Regions from separate parts of the Teredinibacter franksiae genome, predicted to be linked through region 2. Evidence: predicted binding sites of a transcription regulator. Region 2 holds the regulator's gene; the other holds the start of a gene.
The links. Region 2 encodes sigma-54, which starts transcription at its own class of promoters, with help from an activator protein. Its sites were predicted from a motif close to TGGCACANNNNTTGCNNT; they were not measured.
Positions count from the first base shown of each region.

Region 1: the regulator sigma-54 is predicted to act here: its motif matches at 1,470-1,487, upstream of H5336_RS18720 (PEP-CTERM sorting domain-containing protein).

Region 1 is NZ_JACJUV010000003.1:93,999-97,139, forward strand. Features, by position in the region: gene H5336_RS18715 (Y-family DNA polymerase) at 1-569, shown strand, start outside; gene H5336_RS18720 (PEP-CTERM sorting domain-containing protein) at 643-1,395, opposite strand; gene H5336_RS18725 (hypothetical protein) at 2,050-2,964, shown strand; gene H5336_RS18730 (T6SS phospholipase effector Tle1-like catalytic domain-containing protein) at 3,096-3,141, shown strand, end outside.
Region 2 is NZ_JACJUV010000001.1:3,446,205-3,449,345, forward strand. Features, by position in the region: gene H5336_RS14695 (PTS sugar transporter subunit IIA) at 74-526, opposite strand; gene H5336_RS14700 (RNA polymerase factor sigma-54) at 730-2,268, opposite strand; gene lptB (LPS export ABC transporter ATP-binding protein) at 2,413-3,138, opposite strand.

The sequences.
Region 1 (3,141 bases), on a different contig from region 2:
ACCAAGACCAATGGCCCCTACTGCTGGAACTTTCCCGCATTCAATTAGACGCTCAGACACTGAATTTTGAGGTAGATACTCTGGAACTACGGTGTAGCAACAGCATGCCATTACACGCCAGCAGTCACAGCCTAAATTTTGACGGCGACACTAGCGCCCGGCGAGATAAACTCAACCATGACTTCACCGTAACCACAGCAAAACTCAAGGCACGATTGGGCGAAGATGCGCTCTTCAAGATAGCCTGCACCGACAGTCATATTCCGGAAAAAAGCCAAAAGAAAGTCTCAATAGCCCACAACACTAAACCTAGCCCCACCCCGACTACAACAGCCGTGCGCCCAAGCTGGCTGTTTGAGCCCCCTCTGCCGGTACAGCAACGCCAGCAATACCTTTTCTGGCGCGGTCGTTTAGAATTACTACAGGGGCCAGAGCGCATTGAGGGTAACTGGTGGCAATCGCCTACCGCCCGCGACTACTTTATTGCCCGGCGTGATGACCACCTGAGGCTATGGATATTTTATGACCAACTCAATAAAAGCTGGTTTGTGCAGGGTGTGTTTGTTTAGCAAACTTAAAGATAGAGCAAAAAAAAACTGCGCAGTATAAAACTACGCAGTTTTTTAGAGTAAAAGTATATAACTACTTACGAATACGTCTGCGAGAAAAACCAAGACCCAACAAACCCAACCCCAACAGCGCGAGAGAGCTTGACTCAGGTACATCAGCAATAACTTGGTCAGCAAAACCAAAACGCAGGTTATCGATAGCGAAACCAGCAGGCTCAGCACCAACCAAACTAAACTGCAGGCCAGCAATTTCATTACCCAGATCAGAAACCAGACCTAAGAACTCAATACCCAAACCTTCGTTAGCAACCGTACCAATGATGCTGCCATCACGCGCAAAAGCCGTAATAGCTGTACCACCAATAGCGTTGAAATAACCACCATCAAGGCCTACACCAGCAATATCTTCAGAGAAAATCATGGAGATAGCACCGTTGAAACGCGGAGTACCAGAAAGAACTGGGCTAGTTGGGTTAGCACCATCGGCAGTAATAAAGGACTGCGAAGCGCTAGGATCAAGGCTAAGGCCAGCGTCTGGTGTGCCAATAACACAACCGCTTAACTGGGCACCAGCGGGGCAATCACCGGCACCGCCCAAAGACTGACCATCAAACCAACCGCCGAAAGTCACGGTTACACCAGTAGGATCAGCGCCGTAATCGGCTGGAGTATAAACAGGGTTAACTGTTCCCATTGCAAATTCAGAAAAAGTGATGAGTCCAGCATCTGCAGTGAACGCATCATCAGCAACGCGGATAACAGCTGCATTAGCAACCGAAGCGGTGGTAGCAAGAGCAGCCAGTAATATGTAGCGTGCAAATTTCATGTGTAATCTCCGTTTTAAATTGAAATGTCCATGCACAAAGTCACGATAGTGCAACCCATGAGCATGCAACCATAAAAGCAAATATCGGGCCAACTAAATTTACCCTTATATTTCAACAGGTTACGAGAACAGCCCCCATAAAAGAGAAGTACATATGTAAAAATCTCCTACATACTGGCACGCCTATAACCATTTGACATTTAGATGAACGACTCCCAAAAAGCTGCTTGCAGGTAACCCCCTACAAATCGCGCCAACTCTAATCACAAAAAACATGTTAACTTTTTATGCACCAACACAACGGTGGGCCAAATAAACGTTAACTAAATAACGGTGAAGACCTCTCAAATAAAACACCTCGAGCAATTTAACGCGCTACCACTAGCCGCCAGTAACCACCGATCAATGAGGAAACTACTCTTTTCGACAAGCCGCAAAAAGCACGAGCAAAAAATGTAAAAAAATTTGACACGCCATGATCAAAATCAACTACAAACCACCTCATTCTCTGGAGTAAAAATACCGGCCTACCGAGAAGACTGAATGGCATCGATTAATACGGTTCTGCTGAATCATGCAGAAAAGCAATCGCCAGTGCAGTGAGCTATGCTTTAGAGCAATCAAAAAGCGTATTGCGACACTAGGGGTTAACCTATGAAAGTGCACATTCACCTATCTTCACTCAGGCTCCGCCAATACGTTGCACTAGCTCTATTTGCTTGGTTCCCTATACAAGGCAATACCGCAACAGAATGTGCTGCCGTCAGTTGTGACTGCACCTCATTGCCCTCCGCAACCTGGGTAGACATGTGTGAGAAGCAGGAAAACGCTCTGCAGAAACAATGTAAAAAAACCTCTCTAGACGAAACGGGTTACTGTTCCGTACACGGACCAGATGCCACACGCGTCACTTTGTCGCTCGATACGGAGAAAACCAGCAGGGAACAATCAAACATCATTAAACTCGTGGGATACAAATCTACTGCCGTACTTTGGTCCATCAACAAAGACTTGGCGTTTATTGCCCATAAAATCGACAATCACGCATTCGACGCTATCGAGTTGCGATTACGTTTATTGGAACAAAACACCGAACTTCACTTCAACACCCAGAAACAACTGGTGCAACTTCTCAACGAATCAAATAATACCTCGGAAGTAAAAAAGGCCTGGCGCAGTTATTCAATCGATATTGCAGGTATTGCCAGTCAACTTATAGTAGAAGGTAACCGCCTAAGGGCTTCTACCAAGGACACCGATAAAGCCAAGTCATTGGCTAATGCACTACTGAATTCTGCCGGGGGCCTTTACGAGCAGGTAGGCTATGCCTACGCGCAAGCCGCCAGCTTTAAAGAGTCAGCTCAAGCATGGAAGCAGGCAGCGACAATAGCAACTAACCTGCTAGAAATCGCCAAGCAGAATAAAAAGGCAGACGAAGCTGAATACTTTCGCTATCAGGCCGCCACACGCTTCCTTCGCGCCAGCCAAAACTGGGGGCAAAGCAAAGAAAAAGAACAAGCGCAAAATGCGCTTGAAAAATCCCAGCAATATATAACGACCAAAGAGTAGAGCCGTTACTCGCCACCCCCAAAGGGTAGAATACAAACCAAGACCGCTATACTGTTTACTTCAAACAGCCATGTACAGTCTCCTCGCTCCTGTGCATAATGCACAAAAAGAGACTCTGGGGAACAACAATAATGACAAGAAATATTGTTTTATGCGCAGATGGAACCGGAAGTAAAG
Region 2 (3,141 bases):
GTAAGTGTAATACTGGTGCGCTCTTCGGAGCGCTTAGACCCGACGGGCTGAGCCATAGGCTTGGGCTCAGTTTTTAGTTTACACCAGAAGCGATACGAAACAATTCTTGATTGTTGTGACAGGCCCTCAGGCGCTTTGCGTAGCTTGGGTCTTGCAGGTTTTCGGCAAGGCTCGAGAGGGTTTGCAGGTGGGCGTCTTCAGCGTTCTCGGGCACCAGCATGGCAAATACTAGGTCCACGGGCTCACCGTCTACGGCGTCGAAGTCGATGGGCTGCTCGAGGGTAATACAGGCGCATAGGGTTTCACCCCCGGTGGCAAATCGGCAGTGGGGTATAGCAATACCCTGGCCGATACCGGTTGAACCCAAGCGTTCCCTTGAAACGAGGCTCTGAAAAAGCGCTGTCTCGTTGGTACCTTCAATGGCGTGGGCAAAAATGCCAGCGAGATTTTCTAGCAGGCGTTTTTTGCTGCTGTCGCTTGTGGCGGCTTTGCAGCGATCTTCGGAAAGGAGTGACGAAATCTGCATGGTGATTCGATTGCCGGTGATGTCCGTATTAATATTAGATGAGGTTTAAGTCTTTTGTGCAAAGCGATTGCTTTGTTGAGCAACTCATCGAATTGGCGCGCATTCTACCAATAATCCGTGATCTTCCAAGAGTTGGGAGCTGGGGAAATCAAAAAAAGAGTAAATAAAAATTTAATCACTTATTCAAGGTGTGGTAAATGGCTTTACACCAGCCGCTTTCGTTCGTTGGAAGGTGGTATGTGTAGCGATTCACGGTACTTGGCAATTGTGCGTCGGGCCACCTTGATTCCCTGCTCGCCCAGTAGCCCTGTGATTTTTGAGTCGCTTAGGGGTTTGCGTGCATTCTCTGCGGCCACCAATTTTTTAATGATGGCGCGAATGGCTGTAGATGAACACTCTCCGCCGGTATCGGTGGCAACATGACTTGAAAAGAAGTATTTCAGCTCGAAAATACCCTGGGGGGTGTGCATGTATTTTTGTGTGGTTACCCGAGAAATGGTGGATTCGTGCATTTCCACTATTTCGGCAACATCGTGCAGCACCATGGGCTTCATGGCTTCTGGGCCGTAGTCGAGAAAGCCCTGTTGTTTTTCGACAATGCAGGTGGAGACTTTTAGCAGGGTTTCGTTACGGCTTTGCAGGCTCTTTAAGAACCAGCGAGCTTCCTGTAGGTTGTCGCGCAGGAAAGTGTTGTCGGCACTGGAGTCCGCACGCTTTACCATCGATGCATAGCCGGAGTTAATGCGAAGCTTGGGGGCGATGTCGGGGTTAAGCTGCACAACCCAACGATTATTGACCTTGCTGACAAATACATCGGGTACTACATATTCGGTATCGTCGCTGCCAATGGATTCTCCGGGGCGTGGATTTAGCCCTTGGATGATACTAATGGCCGCTTGCAGTTCGGGCTCTTTGAGCCGAAGCTTGCGCATAAGTTGCTTAAAGTCGCGGCTTGCGAGCAGGTTCAGGTAGTCTTTTACCAGTGCGCGTGCATGGCTGATATCGGGGCCTTCAACGCCTAGCTGGTTCAGCTGGATAAGCAGGCACTCGCGGATATCTTGGCTGAGTACGCCCGGAGGATCGAACTGCTGCACGCGATGAAGTACGGCGAGAATCTCATCTTCTTCGAGTTCTTCATACTGTGTCATCAGGCTGGTGAACAGCTCTTCAAGCGGTTGCCCGAGAATACCGTTGGGCTGCACGGCATCGATGAGGGTTTCGGCAATTTCTCGGTCGAGGTCCGACATGGGGGTGAGGTTGAGTTGCCAGTGCAGGTGATCCTGCAAGGTTTCGGACGTGCCCCGGCGGGACTCAAAATCGTAATCTTCGCTGTCGGGTTTAGCTAGGCCGGAACCTGATGGCGTAGGTTCGTAAATGTCGTCCCAGCTGGTGTCTACCGCGAGGTCTGTTGGAATGCTGTCTTCATTCCAGTCACCGTCAGGCTTGTCGGCAAATTCCTCCGCGCTGCTGGTGTCATCGGCGCTCGCCGTGGTATTAGCTGCTTCGGTGTCCTGCGAGGTGTTTTGGTTGTCTGTTGCCGGCGGTGCTTGTTCGTTCGCGTCGTTTGTCGCTGGCGCCTCTTCTATATCGTCCGACGTTTCGAGCATTGGATTGGAGTCCAGCGCCTCTTGAATTTCGACTTGCAGGTCCAGCGTCGAAAGTTGCAGTAGGCGAATGGCCTGTTGCAACTGTGGTGTCATCGTAAGTTGTTGTCCCAGTTTTAGCTGGAGAGATTGCTTCATAGGATGAACTGCGAACGTGTAGTGAGTAAAGGGTTACAAGTCGTAGTTTAGTCTTCGTATTCGAGACGCGCAATGGTTTTTAAAAGCAAGGAATATGCCGGTTTGAAGACCATTTTAAGGGGGTTGTCAAGGAAATCTCGGGGATTATAGGGTGAAATGTTTACCTAGGTACACTTCTCGTACTTTCTGGTTGTTGAGTACTTCCGCTGCTGCACCTTCGGCAATAATGTGGCCCTCAGAAACGATATACGCCTTCTCACAGATATCCAGTGTTTCTCGTACATTATGATCGGTAATGAGTACGCCAATGCCGCGCCCTTTTAGGTGTTGAACAATTTGCTTAATGTCGCTGACAGAGATGGGGTCTACGCCGGCAAAAGGTTCGTCAAGCAGGATGAACTGTGGTTCTGTGGCTAGGGCTCTGGCGATTTCAACGCGCCTGCGTTCACCGCCAGAAAGCGCCATGCCCAGGCTGTCACGAATGTGTTGAATGTGGAATTCGTTAAGTAATTGCTCCATGGCGGCAATACGCTGTTTGCGGTTAAGCTCTGAACGGGTTTCTAGAATAGCCATAATGTTGTCGGCCACTGTCAGCTTGCGGAATACCGAGGCCTCTTGAGGTAGATAGCCAAGACCTTCTCGAGCGCGCTCGTGCATGGACATTTGGGTGACATCTTTATCGGCTATTGATATTGCACCTCTGTCAGCTTTTACGATGCCTGCAATCATGTAAAAGCAGGTGGTTTTTCCGGCGCCGTTCGGGCCCAAAAGGCCGACGATTTGACCATCTTCTACGGTGATGGATACGTCTATAACAACTTTTCGGCCTTTATAACTTTTCGCCAGATGCTGGGCGCTTAGGGTAGGCATGGT